2 linked regions of the Vallitalea guaymasensis genome follow. The protein of the gene in region 2 binds, or shares a complex with, the protein of the main gene of each other region. Links are inferred from orthologs where the notes say so. Each region holds a gene or a part of one and is shown on either strand. Other genes may lie near its edges.

The links.
Region 1: the proteins of rpsG (region 2) and tig are in contact, whole or in part, in a crystal structure (PDB 3GTY), measured with the Thermotoga maritima proteins. The link is inferred for Vallitalea guaymasensis from one-to-one orthologs. Residues at the interface, in WP_004081843.1 of Thermotoga maritima: Lys34, Lys52, Lys55, Glu59, Arg62, Gln63, Glu66, Asn67, Lys69, Val71, Arg95, Ala109, Lys110, Lys111, Gly112, Arg113, Pro114, Glu117, Glu121, Ile124, Ala125, Tyr127, Asn128, Asn129, Thr130, Gly131, Lys135, Asp139, Arg142, Met143; in WP_004081061.1 of Thermotoga maritima: Glu122, Val124, Val129, Leu130, Tyr133, Glu188, Gly259, Ile262, Tyr263, Glu266, Ser270, Glu273, Gln274, Glu277, Arg308, Gln311, Ile312, Ser315, Tyr316, Glu325, Arg329, Arg336, Leu363, Phe366, Trp367, Arg373, Leu377, Arg381, Leu384, Glu387.

What each region holds. Positions count from the first base shown.
Region 1 is NZ_CP058561.1:1,457,211-1,466,764, reverse strand. Bases 6,302-9,186 are described here. They hold tig (trigger factor), read left to right. Parts: upstream 6,302-7,043; coding sequence 7,044-8,330; downstream 8,331-9,186. Other genes in these bases: clpX (ATP-dependent Clp protease ATP-binding subunit ClpX), read left to right, coding at 8,980-9,186; clpP (ATP-dependent Clp endopeptidase proteolytic subunit ClpP), read left to right, coding at 8,380-8,961; HYG85_RS06665 (alpha/beta-type small acid-soluble spore protein), read left to right, coding at 6,473-6,667. In the rest of the region: HYG85_RS06695 (peptide ABC transporter substrate-binding protein), read left to right, coding at 1-1,210; HYG85_RS06690 (ABC transporter permease), read left to right, coding at 1,321-2,283; HYG85_RS06685 (ABC transporter permease), read left to right, coding at 2,285-3,715; HYG85_RS06680 (ABC transporter ATP-binding protein), read left to right, coding at 3,730-4,767; HYG85_RS06675 (ABC transporter ATP-binding protein), read left to right, coding at 4,768-5,706; HYG85_RS06670 (hypothetical protein), read right to left, coding at 5,864-6,265; more of clpX, read left to right, coding at 9,187-9,554. UniProt on the Bacillus subtilis protein: Involved in protein export. Acts as a chaperone by maintaining the newly synthesized protein in an open conformation. Functions as a peptidyl-prolyl cis-trans isomerase.
Region 2 is NZ_CP058561.1:1,892,333-1,901,928, forward strand. The notes cover bases 6,670-9,596. They hold rpsG (30S ribosomal protein S7), read right to left. Parts: upstream 8,405-9,596; coding sequence 7,934-8,404; downstream 6,670-7,933. Other genes in these bases: fusA (elongation factor G), read right to left, coding at 6,670-7,747; rpsL (30S ribosomal protein S12), read right to left, coding at 8,616-9,029; HYG85_RS08565 (ribosomal L7Ae/L30e/S12e/Gadd45 family protein), read right to left, coding at 9,071-9,310; rpoC (DNA-directed RNA polymerase subunit beta'), read right to left, coding at 9,454-9,596. Also shown: rplB (50S ribosomal protein L2), read right to left, coding at 1-396; rplW (50S ribosomal protein L23), read right to left, coding at 493-792; rplD (50S ribosomal protein L4), read right to left, coding at 792-1,412; rplC (50S ribosomal protein L3), read right to left, coding at 1,439-2,068; rpsJ (30S ribosomal protein S10), read right to left, coding at 2,178-2,489; HYG85_RS08540 (AraC family transcriptional regulator), read right to left, coding at 2,889-3,833; tuf (elongation factor Tu), read right to left, coding at 4,313-5,503; more of fusA, read right to left, coding at 5,660-6,669.

The sequences.
Region 1 (9,554 bases), 440 kb from region 2 along the record:
TGATTATACTCTAAAAGTTGAATTATCTAATCCAGTTCCATATTTCATTGACTTAATGTGTTTCGCTTCATTCTTCCCAGCAAGCGAAAAATATTATAATGAAACTGGAAAAGAAAAATATGGTAAATCAGTAGACGCTCTTTTATATAATGGAGCATTCATTTTCAAAGAGTGGAAAACATCTGAAAGACATTACTTAGAAAAAAATCCTATATATTGGGATGTTGCTAATGTTGAATTAGATGCATTGGATTTCCGTGTAATTGAAGGAATTAATAACGATACACGAGTTCAAATGTATTTAGATGGTGAACTAGATACTACAACATTATCTGGTGAGAATGTTGAAAGATATGGTAATAGACCAGATGCAGTTGAACTTCCAGAAACAGTTATATTCTATGCAGAAGTTAATGTTAACAATGGTGCATTAACTCCAACTAAAAAAGTATTAAGAGATGTTAGAGCAAGAAAAGCATTAAATATGGCTTTTGATAAAACATATATTACAGACGTTATATTCAAAAATGGTTCATTACCAGCAGATTTCTTTGTTCCAAAAGATTTTGTATCTAGTAAAGAACATGATGGTAAAGATTTCCGTCAAGTAGCAGAAGATTTATATGGTGGCGGAGAAGGATATAATAAATATAATCCAGAAAAAGCAAAAGAAATATGGACACAAGTTTTAGATGAACTTAAAGTTGACAAAGTAAATATTGAATGTATTATCTTTGATGGTGATGAAAGTAAACAAGTAGGAACACATATCAAAGATGAAATAGAAAAGAATTTACCAAATACAACAGTAGAATTACTAGTACTTCCATTCTCAGAGAAGCTTAGAAGAACTACAGAAGGTGACTTCTCTATGAACTGGGGAGGATGGGGTCCTGACTATCCAGACCCAATGACTTTCATGGACATGTGGATTACTGGAGGAGAATATAACAGAGGTAAATATTCTAATCCAACTTATGATGAAGGTATTGATGCATGTAGATCTGGTGAGTTAACTGCTCCTTCTAAAACAAAAGATCGTTTTGAAAAATTGGTAGAATTAGAAAAAATATTACTTGAAGATGAACAAGTAATTATTCCAATCTATCAACGTAGTGGTTTAGGTCTTAGAAATCCTAAAATTAAAGATTTAGTATTACAAAAATTTGGTGCAGACTATATTTATAAATGGGTTAAAATAGCAGAATAAGACACTATAATTAACTAAATATATTATAAAATTTTGGCAGGTGATCCTGCCAAAATTTGTGTTATATATTATTTTAGTTCGTTAAAGTATTAATTGATTGGAGGTTAATTATGATTCGCTATGTCATTGAAAGAATCGCTTTAATAGTCTTAACTTTATTTATTGTATTAACGATAAATTTCTTTTTATTAAGACTTATGCCTGGTACCCCATTTGATAATCCTAAGATAACGGAAGTTCAACAACAACTTATGAAGGAAAAATATGGGCTTGATGATCCAGCGTATGTACAATATTTTAGATATTTAAAACAAGTAGTATTTGAACGTGATTTAGGAAATTCATTTAAATTGCAAGACCAGCCAGTTCTAAAATTAATAACTATGAAATTACCTCATACTGTAAAAATTGGAACAATAGCTCTAATTTTTGGTGTTATTGTTGGGATTTTTCTTGGTTCTATTGCTGCAATATATAAGAACTCCATTTGGGATAATTTAGTTACAATTTTAGCTGTTATAGGGGTATCGATTCCAAGTTTTGTAATGGCAGCATTTTTACAATATTTTCTATGTGCAAAATTAGGATGGTTTCCATATATATATAAACCAGTAGATGTTATGCGTAATGTATCTTTTTGGGATTCAATCTATTCATCTATATTACCAGCGTTTTCATTAGGCTTATTTGTTATCTCGTCAACAATGAGATATATGCGTTCTGAATTAGTAGAAGTTTTAAGCAGCGATTACATACTACTTGCTCGAGCAAAAGGCTTAAGTAAACCAAAAGTAATATTCAGACATGCGCTTAGAAATGCTTTAATACCAGTAGTAACTATTTTAGGACCTATGGCTGTTAGTATATTGACTGGTTCAGTTGTTGTAGAACAATTCTTTGGTGTTCCTGGATTAGGGAAATTAATGGTAAATGCATCTTTTACTAATGATTATTTTTTAATATTAGGTGTTAACTTAGTATATAGCTTTTTATTAGTAACAGTAATTCTGATAGTCGATTTATTATATGGTGTTATAGATCCAAGAATCAGACTAAAAGGAGGTGGAGTATAGGATGGCATTATCAAAAGAGAAATTTAAGTTAGCTGAACATGATTTTACTAATGTAGATAAAATGAATACTGAAAGTGTTTCATTTTGGAAAGATGCTAGAAGAAGAATTAAAAAGAATAAAGGCGCTATGATAGGATTCTATTCAATAATAATATTGATTATACTTGCAATTTTTGGTCCTATAAGCCCTATAAATCAAAAAAATACAGATGGAACAGTATTTGAATATGATTCTGCCCCAATACTTCTTAATGAGAAAGGGGAAGAGATTTCCAAAAAGGATATATCTTATGTACCTCCTAGAATTCCTGGCTTAGAAAAATTAGGTATATTTGATGGTCATTCTAATATCGTTGTGGCTACTTTTGATTTAATTGTAGGTGAATTACCTAAGACTGATGAATTTGATGAATTAAAAAAACCCATGAATCGTAAAAAATTAATAGAGAAATTAAATATTCCGTACCATCCTTTCAATATTAATTTTGAAAAAATATATGAAAATGATGAAGGGGTTATTACAGCTAAGATCAAGGTAGTATCCACAGACGAAGTACTTGAGTTACCTTACGAAGACTTAATAAGCGAATATTCAAGATATAAACCTGGTACCTTTAAATTATTAAGTTCAACAATTGATGAATATGGTGTTGAAATGCTTAAGATAAATGCTGATTTCTATGCTATCCAAGGCATTAAGAATCTATACTTTTGGTTTGGAACTGATAAATTGGCTCTAGACCAATGGACTAGATTATGGATTGGTGTTAGGGTATCATTAATTATAGCATTAGCTTCATTGATAGTTGATTTTACATTAGGTATTTTATATGGAACTATAGCTGGATTTTATGGTGGAACTAAAGTGGATACAATCATGATGCGTATTACCGAAATATTAGGTAGTATTCCTAGCTTAGTTTTAATGATTATATTTTTGAGTATAAGTGGTACGATAGGAGATTTTATTGATGGTATTTTGCCCGGTCATCAAGGAACAACCACAATCAGATTAATAATACTTATATTAGCAATGAGTTTAACTGGTTGGATTGGTGTTGCAAGGGTTGTAAGATCTCAAATTCTAAAATTAAGAGAACAAGAATTTATATTAGCATCTAGAACTTTAGGAGCATCTAAGAGAAGATTAATGAGAAAACATCTTTTCCCTAATATTATAGGTCAAATATTAGTTATGGCTACATTTTCTATTCCTGGAGCTATATTCTATGAGGCATTTTTAACATTTATTGGGTTAGGATTACCTATACCAATGTCATCACTTGGTATATTAGTTAATGAGGGATATCACTCTTTCAAAACAATACCAAGTATGCTGTTGATACCAGCAACAGTAATGTCAATATTAATGTTAGCTATTAATTTATTAGCTAACGGATTAAGAGATGCACTAGATCCACGTATGAGATAGAAGGGAGAAAGAAGATGAATAAAGAAAAAATATTAGAAGTCAAAGATTTAGAAATCTCTTTCAGAACTCATGCTGGGGATGTGCAGGCTGTAAGAGGAATCTCTTTTGACTTATTCAAAGGTGAAACATTAGCCATAGTAGGAGAATCGGGCTCAGGTAAATCAGTAACAGTTAAAGGTGTAATGGGATTATTAGCAGATAATGGATACTATAAAAATGGTCATATCTTATTTGAAGGTCATGATGTTACTAAAATGAAAGAGGCACAGCTCCATTCTGTAAGAGGGAATAAAATGGCTATGATTTTTCAAGATCCAATGACATCTTTGGATCCAACCATGACAATTGGTAAACAAATTATGGAAGTTATAAGACTTCACCAAAAAGTTTCTAAGAAAGAAGCTTTTGAAAAAGCTGTAAAATTAATTGATATGGTAGGAATTCCAGAGCCAAGATCTAGAATGAAACAATACCCTCATCAATTTTCAGGTGGAATGAGACAGAGAATAGTTATAGCTATTGCATTAGCTTGTGAGCCTACTATCCTAATAGCAGATGAACCTACTACTGCACTTGATGTTACTATTCAAGCTCAGATTTTAGATTTAGTTAAAGATCTACAACAAAAGATTGGTGCTTCAGTTATATTCATAACTCACGATTTAGGTGTAGTAGCAAATGTCGCTGATCGTGTTGCAGTTATGTATGCTGGTAAAATGGTTGAGGTCGGAACAAGTGATGAAGTATTCTATGATCCAAGACATCCATATACATGGGGGTTAATAGGTTCAATGCCTGATCTTGAAACAGAAGGTGAATTATATGCTATACCAGGTACACCTCCTAACTTGATTAAGCCACCTGTAGGTGATGCATTTGCAATAAGAAATAAATTTGCTATGGATGTAGATTTTGAAGAACAGCCACCAATGTTTGAAATATCAAAAACTCATAAAGCTGCTACTTGGCTGTTACATGAGAACGCCCCTGAAGTAACACCACCAGATGTTATTATTAAACGTAGAGAGCGTTTGAAAGAGGTGAATAGCTAAATGAGTGAAAAGGAAGTATTAGTTGAATTACAAAATTTAAAACAGTATTTTAAGCTTGGTAGAAAAAGTGTTGTTAAAGCTGTTGATGATATTTCATTTAAGATCTATAAAGGTGAAACATTTGGATTAGTTGGAGAATCTGGATCAGGTAAGTCTACAACAGGTAGAACTATGATTAGATTATATAATCCAACAAGTGGAAAGATTTTCATGGAAGGTGACAGAATTGACGGTAAGGTTCCTAAAAAAGTAGTTGCCAATGTTAATAGAAACATGCAAATGATTTTCCAAGACCCAATGGCATGTCTTAACCCACGTATGAAGGTTGAGGACATTATTGCTGAAGGTATAGATATTCATAAATTAGCTAAAAACAAAGAAGAGAGACACCAAAAAATTGTAGAAATGTTAAATATAGTTGGACTCAATGAACAACATGCTGACCGTTATCCTCATGAATTCTCAGGTGGTCAAAGACAAAGAATAGGTATAGCTAGAGCTATGGCTGTTGAACCAAAGTTCATAATAGCTGATGAACCTATATCTGCACTTGACGTTTCAATTCAAGCACAAGTTGTAAACTTGATGAATGAATTAAAACAAAAAAGAGGATTAACATATTTGTTTATTGCCCATGACTTATCAATGGTTAAATATATCAGTGATAGAATAGCAGTTATGTATAAAGGTAAAATAATGGAGCTTACAACAAGTAAACAATTATTTGAGAAACCTTTACATCCATATACAAGATCATTGTTATCAGCTATTCCACTACCAGACCCTATTACTGAGAGAACTAGAAGACGTCATGCTTATGTTCCAGAAAAAGAGCATGATTACTCAGCTCACCAACCAGAATGGATTGAGGTTGACCCAGGTCACTTCATTTATGGTAATGAAAAAGAAATAGAAAAGTGGGACGCACTGTATAGATAGAACAAAAATAAGACTACATAGATATTTGACTATGTAGTCTTATTTTACGTCTTGCTATAATAAATTTTTTATAATATAAGATAAAAGTCAATAAACTAAAAAAATTATATTTTAATTAGGAAAATATATATCCTATTAAAATATAATTTTTTTTATTCTAAACATATATGTACGAAAATAATTTATTAATATTTTTGGTTGTAATATTTTCAATACTTGCTTCTTCAGCAGCTTGTATAACACTCTCATAAGGCAATTGATAAATATATGAAATATCCAAAGGACTATAAGAATTAGGGACTTTTTGTTTTACTTCTCTAGAAAACAATTTGCATATGTCGCTACTTCCATAAAACATAATCATAATAAAAGAATGTTTTGTTATACTATCAATATCATTATTTCTCATAATTTTTTTTATCTCATGATTTGAGATATCTAATAGTTCAGAGACAACATCCATATCAATAACATCCTTTTCCTCAGTTTTTAAAAATAAGTCTATTTTTTGTAGTTTAGGAGAAAGATGATTGTTATAATAATCAAGATATGTAGCCATTTAAAAACCTCCTGGAAAAATTACTAAAACACTTTTTTTGCAAAAGTGTAAATACTATAGTAAGTAATTATTATAAAATTTTATCTAAGTAGATTATAACTTATTATGCATACAAAATCATATGTAATAAATGGTTTTTTACTGGTTACAAATACCATAGTAAAAAAATGATTATGGTTAATACTATGATTACGGAGGTGATTTTAAATGGCATACAACAAGCAAGCAACAGATGCACTTAACAAATTTAAGTATGAAATAGCTAACGAGCTTAACGTTAACTTGAAACAAGGTTATAATGGAGATTTAACTTCTGCACAAGCTGGTTCAGTAGGTGGAGAAATGGTTAAGAGAATGATCGAAAAACAAGAGCAATCAATGTCATCAGGTGGTTCTTATTAATCACTTAACAACGATAATTAAATCATATTAAAATCCTAGAGATTGTATTTCTGGGATTTTTTTATTTCGAAAAATATGTATAAAAACTTCTAGAAAAAACCATACTTAATTAATGTGACAGATTAATCTAACATTAATGAATCTTTACAGCAGCATTTATGGTAAAAGTCTTAATTAGTAAATTAAGATAATAGTAAAAATGTGTAGATTTATCAGAATCACTATGGTATAATATACAAATGGTTAAATAGGAATAGCTATGCCCTTTTATATAGAATGATAATAATATGAGAAAAGCACACTTCATCTTCAAAGATAATAAAAAAGGGAAGAAATGACTTTCCTACTATATAAATTAAGGAGGAACAATTTTAAAATGAACGTAAATGTAGAAACACTAGAGAAAAGCATGGTTAAACTAACCATTGAAGTCGATGCAGATCGCTTTGAAGAAGGCATGAAGCATGCATATAATAAGAATAAGAGTAAGATTACTGTTCCAGGATTCAGAAAAGGTAAAGTACCTAGACAATTAATTGAAAAGACTTATGGAGCAGAAATTTTTTATGAGGATGCTGTCAACTACATAATTCCAGAAGCATATGATAAAGCTATAGAAGAGAATAAATTAGAGGTTGTTTCAAGACCAGAAGTTGACGTACAACAAGTAGAAAAAGGAAAATCAATGATTTTTACTGCCGAAGTTGCTGTTAAACCTGAAGTGACTTTAGGAGAATATAAAAATATAGAAGTTGAAAAGAGTAATATAGAAGTAACTGATGAAGATATTACAGGTGAAATTGAAAAAGTAAGAGACAAGAATTCAAGATTAGTTGATGTAACTGATAGAGCTGTTCAAGACAACGATCAAGTTATGATTGATTTTGAAGGTTTTGTAGATGGAGAAGCATTTGAAGGTGGCAAAGCTGAAAATTATTCATTAACTATAGGTTCACATTCTTTCATTGATACATTTGAAGAACAATTAATTGGAAAGACTATTGGTGAAGATATAGAAGTTAATGTTACTTTCCCAGAAGATTATCAACAAGAAGATTTACAAGGAAAAGAAGCATTATTCAAAGTTAAAGTTAATGAAATCAAATTCAAAGAATTACCAGAAGTAGATGACGAATTCGCAAAAGACGTATCCGAATTTGACACTCTTGATGAATATAAAGAAGACATTAAGGCAAAACTCTTAGAGCAAAAAGAAAATACAGCTAAAAGTAAAAAACAAGAAGATGTCTTAGAAAAAGTTATAGAAACTGCTACAATGGAAATAGCAGATCCTATGATTGACTTACAAGCAGAAAATATGACTAATGATTTTGCTACAAGACTTCAATATCAAGGTTTATCACTAGAGCAATATTTTGGATTCACAGGTCAGAACATGGCAACATTAAAAGAAACTATGAAGACTGATGCTGAAAAGAGAATCAAATCTAGATTAGTATTAGAAGCTATCGCTAAAGCTGAAAATATTGAAGTTTCAGAAGACGAATTAAAAGAAGAACTACAAAAAATGGCAGAAGCATACAATATGGAATATGACAAAATAGCAGAGACTATTGGTGAAGAAGAAAAAGAATCTATTCAAGATGATATCAAAAATCGTAAAGCACTTGATTTTATTGCTGAGCAAGCTAAAGAAGTGTAATAATAAGTATATCATTTGCGTAAGATAAAAGGTAGAGGAGGTAAATAATATGAGTTTAGTACCTTACGTCATAGAGCAAACCAGCAGAGGAGAAAGATCATATGATATTTTTTCCAGACTCTTAAAAGAAAGAATCATTTTCTTAGGAGAGGAAGTTACTGATGCAGCTGCAAGTGTAATTGTGGCACAGTTATTATTTCTAGAAGCTGAAGACCCAGAAAAAGACATTCATTTATATATAAATAGTCCAGGAGGATCAATTACTGCAGGAATGGCTATATATGATACTATGCAATACATTAAACCAGATGTATCAACAATATGTATTGGTATGGCTGCTAGTATGGGATCATTTTTACTTGCTGGTGGAGCGAAAGGGAAAAGATATGCTTTACCTAACGCAGAAATAATGATACATCAACCACTTGGAGGAATCCAAGGGCAAGCTGTTGATATCAAGATACATGCAGATAGAATAATCGAGATTAGAGAGAAACTTAATAAAATTTTAAGTGAAAAGACTGGTCAGCCATTAGAGGTTATAGAGAAAGATACTGATAGAGATAACTTCTTAACAGCTGAAGCTGCTAAAGAATATGGTCTTATTGACAAAGTGTTTGAAAAAAGATAGCCGAAAGTAGGTGAAGCAGTGGCTAATAAATATGAAGACAAGAAACAACTTAGATGTTCATTCTGTCACAAAGCTCAAGATCAAGTAAGAAAGCTTATCGCAGGACCTAACGTCTATATTTGTGACGAATGTATTGAATTATGTGCAGAAATCATAGAAGAAGAATTCCAAGATTACAAAGAAGCACAAGATCTTGAAAATATACCGAAGCCTCTTGAGATAAAGACATTTCTAGATGATTATGTTATTGGTCAAGAAGATGCTAAGAAAACATTAGCAGTTGCTGTGTATAATCATTATAAAAGAATAAGAAGTGATTTTAAGAATGAGGATGTAGAACTTAAAAAGAGTAATATACTCATGGTTGGACCTACGGGTTCAGGTAAAACATACATGGCTCAAACATTAGCTAAAATGTTAGGCGTACCTTTTGCAATTGCAGATGCTACTTCTTTAACTGAAGCAGGTTATGTTGGCGAAGATGTTGAAAACATATTACTACGTCTTATTCAGGCAGCAGATTTTGACATTGAAAAGGCTGAACAAGGTATTATATATATTGATGAGATTGACAAGATAGCTAGAAAATCCGA
Region 2 (9,596 bases):
AAGTTGTAATGCATTACCAACTCTGATTTCAGCTTCTGATCCACTCATTACTTTGTGTCCCACTTTTAAGCCGTTTGGTGAAAGAATATATCTTTTTTCTCCATCCACATATTGTACTAATGCAATATTTGCTGAACGGTTTGGATCATATTCAATAGCTACTACTTTACCTGGAACACCATCTTTATTTCTTTTGAAATCTATCATTCTATATTTAATCTTAGACCCGCCACCACGGTGTCTTACTGTAATCTTACCTTGATTATTACGTCCAGAATGTTTTTTTAGACTTACTACTAATGATTTCTCAGGAGTTTTTTTAGTAATCTCCTCAAAAGTAGATCCTGTCATATGTCTTCTGGAAGGTGTATAAGGGTTATATTTTTTAATACCCATGAATTGCACTCCTTTCAAAAGTATATTGACACACGCTACCGTGTGTATCTTCTAACTATCTACTACTAGTCGTTTATACTTTAATTATATTGTTTATTACATACCTTCAAAGAAATCTATTTCTTTGCTACCTTCTGTTAACTTAACAATAGCCTTCTTTGTCTTAGCAGTTTTACCAAAAGTCATACCTCTTCTTTTTACTTTACCAATATTATTCATAGTATTGACTTTTTCAACTTTTGTTCCTTCGAACATTTTTTCTACTGCTTCTTTTACTTGAGTTTTTGTTGCTTCTGGATGAACTAAGAAAGTGTATTTTCTGTCAGCCATAACTTCCATACTTTTTTCAGTAACAACAGGTTTTAATATTATGTCATAATATTTTAAATCAGCCATTATGCATACACCTCCTGAATTGTAGCAACCGCATCTTTAGTTACCACAAAAGTATCATATTTTAGAATGTCGTATACATTAATTGTATTAGTTAATGCTGTTTTTACACCTCTGATATTACGAGTTGATAATACAACATTTTTGTCATTATCATTTAAAACTACTAATGCTTTTTGTACTTTTAAGTTAGCTAAAACTTCACTCATCTTTTTAGTTTTGACTTCATCAAGTTTTAATTCATCAACAACAATAAGTTTATTATCATTTACTTTTGCAGTTAATGCTGATTTTAATGCCGCTCTTTTTTCTTTTTTGTTTAATTTGATTGAATAATCTCTTGGCTTTGGAGCAAATACAACTCCACCACCTGTCCAATGTGGTGCACGAATTGATCCTTGTCTCGCTCTACCTGTTCCTTTTTGTCTCCAAGGCTTAGCTCCGCCACCTCTTACTTCTGAACGAGTTTTTGCACTTTGTGTGCCTTGGCGTTTATTTGCAAGCTGTCCTACAACTGACATATGCATTAAGTGTTCATTTATTTCTACACCAAATATATTGTCATTAAGTTCTATTTCTTCAACTTGTTTACCTTCCATGTTGTAAACAGAAACTTTTGCCATGATCGTTCCTCCTTCCTACGTATTAACTAAGCTTTTACGCTATTTACTATTGTTACTATTGATTTTTTAGGTCCTGGTACAGCACCTTTTATTAAAAGTAAATTGTTTTCAACATCTACTCTTACTACTTCTAAGTTTTGAACAGTTACATTCTCACTACCCATATGTCCAGGTAATTTTTTACCTTTGAATACTCTTGAAGGTGAAGAAGCACCACCCATAGATCCAGATACTCTATGAGACTTAGAACCGTGACCCATTGGTCCTCTTGATTGGTTATGTCTCTTAATTGATCCTTGGAATCCTTTACCTTTTGATACACCAGATACATCAACTTTGTCACCAATTTCGAATGTATCAGCTTTGATTTCGTTTCCTACTTCAAATTCCTCTGCATTATCAAGTCTAAACTCTTTTATATGCTTTTTGAAGCTAACGCCTGCTTTGTCAAAATGACCTTTCATTGGCTTATTAGTGTGTTTTTCTTTTCTCTCACCAAATCCAACTTGTACAGATTTGTAACCATCGTTTTCAAGTGTTTTTACTTGAGTTACCACACATGGTCCAGCTTCTAATACTGTTACAGGTACTAACTCTCCACTTTCTTCAAATATTTGAGTCATACCAACTTTTTTTGCTATAATAGCTTTTTTCATTTCCTTTGCACCTCCTAATAATCTACAGCGGATTACACATAAGTGTAATCATCCTAGATGGTTTATAGTCTATATATAAACCTCTAAGGGATATTATACTATCGTATAATTATTTAACATCTACTTTGATATCTACCCCTGCAGGTAGTTCAAGTCTCATTAAAGCATCTACTGTCTTAGCTGTTGGCATAAGAATGTCAATTAATCTTTTATGAGTTCTTTGTTCGAATTGTTCTCTGGAATCTTTGTACTTGTGTACAGCTCTAAGAATAGTTACTACTTCTTTCTTAGTAGGTAGTGGAATTGGTCCGCTCACCTTAGCACCAGTTTTCTTAGCTGTTTCAATAATTTTCTTTGAAGATTGATCGATTAATTGATGATCGTATGCTTTTAAGCTAATTCTCATTTTTTGACTTGCCATAAAAAAAGTCGCCTCCTTTTCGTACTCTAGTACGACAAGTGGTGACTGTACATCGCTCCGTGTGTATCATATATCCTACACACCTCAAATCAAGCCTACATCGCTTTGACTTTATATTGTACAGTGACCTTGCCGCCAGTTTCTTGAACATGACATTCGCTCCATGTGAATTACCCGCTTATGCGGCAACCTCACACTTCTAAGCTATCTTTGTCACAGCATTTATTAGTATACACTAAGAAGCACCATAATGCAAGGGTTTTTCAATATTTTTTTATGTTTTTTCTTTCTTTTTGTAAACAACTACATAAATGTAAAAAAGAGTCAGTTTTATAGGAATATATTATTATTTTTACCAAAAAACAGTACCCGTAGGCACTGTCTTTTCACAAACTCATATTATTTTCTTTTCACCATTACCATTATATCCATTTCAGGCGGATTCTTAATAATGTCAACTGGAGCACTCTGTACCTGCTGTGGTATAGGATGATCTTTCAAACACCTATAATCATAATACTCTACAGCAAAATCACTTATCATATCATAATCACTATTAGGCAACCACGTCTGTAGAAGATAAGCCATAGCTTTATCCAAAGCAGCATTAGTCAATTCAAAGAAATTCTCAGCCGAAAAAGTACATACTACATACAAACCCTTTGGTACAACATATTGATGTAACCTATCATCATTACTATCAAATCTATCAACCTGTACTGATGCCAAATAATTAAATTTCCCTTGTTTCTCAGATGGAAAAGATATTCCACACTCCACCTTCACATCACTTTGATCAGGTATTTGACTCTTTACCTCAACATACTTATTCCAAGCTACCCCAGGAGTATCCTGTCCTGCTACCCCCATTTCACATTCTTCAACAATCCCCACTAATTTAACATCTTCCTTTATTTCCTTAACACCAAATTCTATCACCACACCTGAAGCTACCAAAGGAACTCCTATATCCACAGCTCTATATTTCAGAGATAAATCAGGCTTATAAAAATGAGCAAGGGGTATCTCCTTCTTCTTATATTCGCTAGGCGTCATGCTATACACCGATTTGAATGCCCTCGTAAAAGTCTCCAAACTATTAAAACCATTCTCAAAAGCGATATCCGTAATCTTTCTACCATCTTTGATATCCTCCGAAGCCCTAGCCACTCTTCTCAACCTAACATACTCCATTACTGTAACACCAACCAGCTTATAAAACAATCTCTGAAAATAGAACTTCGACAACATCCCCATCTCCGCCAACATATCAACACACATATCCTCATCCAAATGCTCTTCAATATAATCAATAACTCCTTGCATTTCCTTATACTCATACATTATTTATCTCTCCTCCTTAGATTTATTGATTATATTATATCATCCCTCCATAACTCTTTCTTGATGATAAATGCCCTATTCTCAATATTTTTTACTAGATCATAGATATATTATTACAAATCTTTTCACATAATACTCTTAGTATATCCTTATCATAAATAACAATTACTTTCTAATAAATCGCACAAATTATATTCCTATGTCATACCCATTAATATGACAACCAAAACGTCCCCATGTCCTGTAACCACTAGCCCAAAACATAGGGGTATTAGTAATAGGTTTAACGCAGACCGACCGCTTCTCAGGGTAAGGCAAGTTAAACCTATTACTAATACCCCCTCTACTGAAGTCAAAATACCCTACAAATAAACTTCTCAATATACACCAAAAAATACCCCTAAAGATAGGTAATTTTCCAAAACAAAAAAGCAGTGCATTCAAGCACTGCTTTCCCTATATTAAATAATCAACTTATATTATTCAATAATTTCTGCTACTGATCCAGCACCTACAGTTCTTCCACCCTCACGGATAGCGAAACGTAAACCTTTTTCCATAGCGATTGGAGCAATAAGTTCGATTTCCATTTCTACGTTGTCACCAGGCATACACATTTCTACACCTTCTGGAAGGTTGATTACACCAGTGATATCAGTAGTTCTGAAATAGAACTGTGGTCTATAGTTTGAGAAAAATGGAGTATGACGTCCACCCTCTTCTTTTTTAAGAACATATACTTGAGCTTTGAACTTAGTATGAGGAGTAATTGAACCAGGCTTAGCTAATACTTGACCTCTTTCAATTTCTGTTCTTTGAACACCACGAAGTAATGCACCGATGTTATCACCAGCTTGAGCTTCGTCTAATAATTTACGGAACATTTCTACTCCTGTACAAACAACTTTTCTTGATTCTCCGATTCCAACGATTTCAATTTCGTCAGATACGTGAAGTACTCCACGCTCAACTCTACCAGTTGCAACAGTACCACGACCAGTGATTGAGAATACGTCCTCTATAGGCATTAAGAAAGGCTTGTCAATATCTCTTTCTGGAGATGGAATATAAGCATCTACTTCTTTCATTAAGTCTAAGATTTTGTCTCCCCACTCTGATGATGGATCTTCTAATGCTTTTAAAGCAGAACCCATAACGATAGGAATATCATCACCTGGGAAATCATATTCAGATAATAATTCTCTGATTTCCATTTCAACTAATTCTAATAATTCTTCATCATCAACCATATCACATTTGTTCATGAATACAACGATGTATTGAACACCAACTTGGCCTGATAAAAGGATATGCTCACGAGTTTGAGGCATTGGACCATCTGCAGCTGAAACAACTAAGATAGCACCGTCCATTTGAGCAGCACCAGTGATCATGTTCTTAACGTAGTCAGCATGTCCTGGGCAGTCTACGTGTGCGTAGTGTCTTCCTTCTGTTTCATACTCAACGTGTGCTGTTGAGATAGTAATACCACGTTCTCTTTCTTCTGGAGCCTTATCGATATTATCAAAAGCAACTGCTTCTCCAGTTCCTAATCTTTCGTGTAAAGTTTTTGTAATTGCAGCTGTTAATGTTGTTTTACCATGGTCAACGTGTCCAATAGTACCAATATTAACGTGTGGTTTGGTTCTTTCATATTTAGCTTTAGCCATTTAAAATCTTCCTCCTTTTATATCTAGGGCAAATCCCCTAATTTGTCCATTCATTTCTGAATTGGTCTCTTTTTCAATTATATTTTATTAAAATAAATTTTGCAAGTTTTTTATTGTTATTTAATATTACAATATTATTATTGTATAAAACAACAATTAATTAGTTGCTCTACCTGCAATAATCTTTTCTTGAATTGATTTTGGTAGTGGCTCAAAATGATCAAATTGCATTACATAAGTTCCTCTACCTTGAGTTTTTGAACGTAAGTCAGTTGCATAACCAAACATTTCTGATAATGGTACAAATCCGTGGATTTGTTGAACACCATTACGTGGTTCCATACCTTCAATACGTCCTCTACGTGAGTTGATGTCACCAATAACATCACCCATGTAATCTTCTGGTACTGAAACGTCAACTCTCATGATTGGTTCACAAAGAGTTGCTCCACCTTTTTTCATAGCTTCTTTGAATGCCATTGATCCAGCAATTTTGAAAGCCATCTCAGATGAGTCAACATCATGATATGATCCATCATAACAAACCGCTTTAATACCAAGTACAGGATATCCTGCTAATAAACCACTACTCATTGCCTCTTGAATTCCATTATCTACTGCTGGGATATATTCTTTTGGAATAGAACCACCAACTATAGAATTAACAAATTCGTAAGTTTCTTCGCTATTAACGTCCATTGGTGAGAATCTAACTTTACAATGTCCGTATTGTCCACGTCCACCTGATTGACGTACAAATTTACCTTCTACTTCAACTTCTTTAGTAATAGTCTCTTTGTATGCAACTTGTGGTTGACCTACGTTAGCTTCTACTTTGAATTCTCTAAGTAGACGGTCAACAATGATTTCAAGGTGAAGTTCACCCATACCAGAAATAATTGTTTGTCCTGTATCGTGATCAGTACGTGTTTTGAATGTTGGATCTTCTTCTGCAAGTTTTGCAAGGGCAATACCCATTTTTTCTTGACCAGCTTTAGTTTTAGGCTCTATAGCAACGTGGATAACTGGCTCAGGGAATATCATTGATTCAAGTATTACAGGATGTTTATCATCACATAAAGTATCTCCAGTTGAAGTAACTTTTAATCCAACTGCTGCTGCGATATCTCCTGAGTAAACTTTATCAATTTCTTCTCTCTTGTTAGCATGCATTTGAAGAATACGTCCCATACGTTCTTTCTTATTCTTAGTTGAGTTATATACATAAGAACCTGAATTAGTTGTTCCTGAATAAACTCTAAAGAATGCTAATTTACCAACAAATGGGTCTGCCATTATCTTAAATGCTAATGCTGAGAAAGGCTCTTCGTCTGAAGATGGTCTTTCTACTTCTTCTTCTGTATCTGGGTCGATACCTTGAATAGCAGGTACATCTATAGGAGCTGGCATATATTCAACAACTGCATCCAATAATTTTTGTGCACCTTTGTTTCTATATGCTGTACCACATAAAACAGGAATAATCTCAACGTTTATTACTGCTTTTCTTAGAGCTTTCTTCAATTCTTTTTCTGTAAGCTCTTCTCCTTCAAGATATTTTTCCATTAATTCTTCATCTGTTTCAGCGATCGCTTCAACCATAGCTTCTCTATATTCTTCTGCTTGATCTGCTAAATCTGCTGGGATGTCTTCTTCGGAGATATCTTGACCAAGGTCATCTTTATAAATAAATGCTTTCATTTTCATTAAATCTATAAGACCTACAAAGTCATCTTCTGCTCCGATTGGTAATTGAATTGGTACTGCATTAGCACCAAGTCTATCTCTCATCATATCTACTGCATTATAAAAGTCTGCACCCATAATGTCCATCTTATTAACAAATGCCATTCTAGGTACTCTATATTTATCTGCTTGACGCCAAACAGTCTCAGATTGTGGCTCTACTCCACCTTTTGCACAAAATACACCTACAGAACCATCTAAAACACGAAGAGAACGTTCTACTTCTACTGTAAAGTCAACGTGCCCCGGTGTATCAATAATGTTAATCCTATGATTCAGCCATTGACAAGTTGTAGCTGCGGAAGTAATTGTTATTCCTCTTTCCTGTTCTTGCTCCATCCAGTCCATTTGAGCTGCACCTTCATGAGTTTCCCCAATCTTGTGAGTTCTTCCTGTATAGAATAAGATACGTTCTGTTAGTGTTGTTTTACCTGCATCAATATGAGCCATAATCCCAATGTTTCTAGTTCTTTCTAGTGGGAATTGTCTTCCAGCCAAAGTTATTCCTCCTTTGGTAATCTAAAGTTACTTAGCTACAATTTATTGATTATTATGCGGAAACATAAGCTTCCGCATATATTTGTTTAACAACACATTATCATATGCATTATTAGTAATTTTGTGAAATTATATACATTAACTTCAAAAATAATGTTTGAGTAATGTATATGGTTGCAACTACTATTAGAATCTGTAGTGTGCAAATGCTTTGTTTGCTTCTGCCATTTTATGAGTATCTTCTCTCTTCTTAACTGAAGCACCAGTATTGTTTGCTGCGTCCATTATCTCAGCAGCTAAACGATCTACCATAGTTCTTTCTCCACGCTTACGTGTATAAATAGTTAACCAACGAAGTCCTAAGGCTTGTCTTCTCTCTGGTCTAACTTCCATAGGAACTTGGTAAGTAGATCCACCAACACGTCTAGCTTTAACTTCAAGAACAGGCATAATGTTATTCATAGCTTCTTTAAAAACTTCTACTGCATCTTTTCCAGTTTTTTCAGCTACCTTTTCAAATGCTCCATATACAATTTTTTGCGCAGCTCCTTTTTTACCATCTAACATAATGTTATTGATAAGTTTAGTTACCACTTTATCACTGTACATTGGATCAGCTAATACTTCTCTTTTTTGGATATGTCCTTTACGTGGCACGGCTCTTCCCTCCTTAATAATAATTAATTCTTCGGTACTCATGAATATAATTGATATTCATGTTACGTGCTCGGTATATCGTAATATATATATAATCCTGCAACCTACAGGTAATATTCCAATTTTACCTAGCACTAATTAGCAAATTACTGAAGTCAGGCTTCATATGATATTCACTAATTATTTAATTCTAGTAAACACTACTAAAGAATTATTTTTTTGGTCTCTTAGCTCCGTATTTTGAACGTGATTGTTTACGGTCAGCTACACCAGCTGTGTCAAGTGTACCTCTAACAATATGATAACGTGTACCAGGTAAGTCTTTTACCCTTCCACCTCTTAGTAGAACAACGCTATGTTCTTGTAGGTTATGTCCCTCACCAGGAATATAGCCTGTTACTTCGATACCATTAGTTAAACGAACCCTTGCAATCTTACGAAGAGCTGAGTTTGGTTTTTTTGGAGTGGCTGTTTTTACTGCAGTACAAACACCTCTTTTTTGTGGTGATGATACATCAGTAGTTCTCTTGTGTAAAGAGTTATAGCCTTTTTGAAGAGCAGGTGCTGTTGATTTCTTAGTTGATACTGCTCTACCTTTTCTTACTAATTGGTTAATAGTAGGCATCTATTTCACCTCCTGTAATTTCTTTAAGATGCCCTAACATCTTATTTAATTAGTGCTGCGGTTGCTGTTTTAACTTCTACATCGCAAACTGAACCTAATTCCTCCATAGTATCAATATAAACTACAGGGATTTGTTGACTCGCTGCTAATTCAATGTGTCTGGTAGTTACTTCATCCTGTGCATCTTTTGCAACATAAAGTACTTCTACTTCTTCATTTTCAAGAGCTTTGAGAGTCTGTTTCATCCCAATTACTTTGGAATTAGTTTTTAATCGGTGCACATAGATCATCCCTTTCGGTCACTAAAAAAAATTATTACAATGCACACTGCTGAATTTTAACACTATTTTTTATAAATGTCAAGGATTTTAATAAAACACCCTAGATTTTATAAAAATCCAGGGTGTTTTTTGCATTTTTATCTCTATTCTTCAAAGAGAACGTCGTCAATTAATGGTTCATCTTCAACGTATTTTTCAATTCCAACATTTCGGTATCGTTCCATACCTGTACCAGCTGGAATAAGTTTACCGATGATTACGTTTTCTTTTAATCCGATTAGAGGAT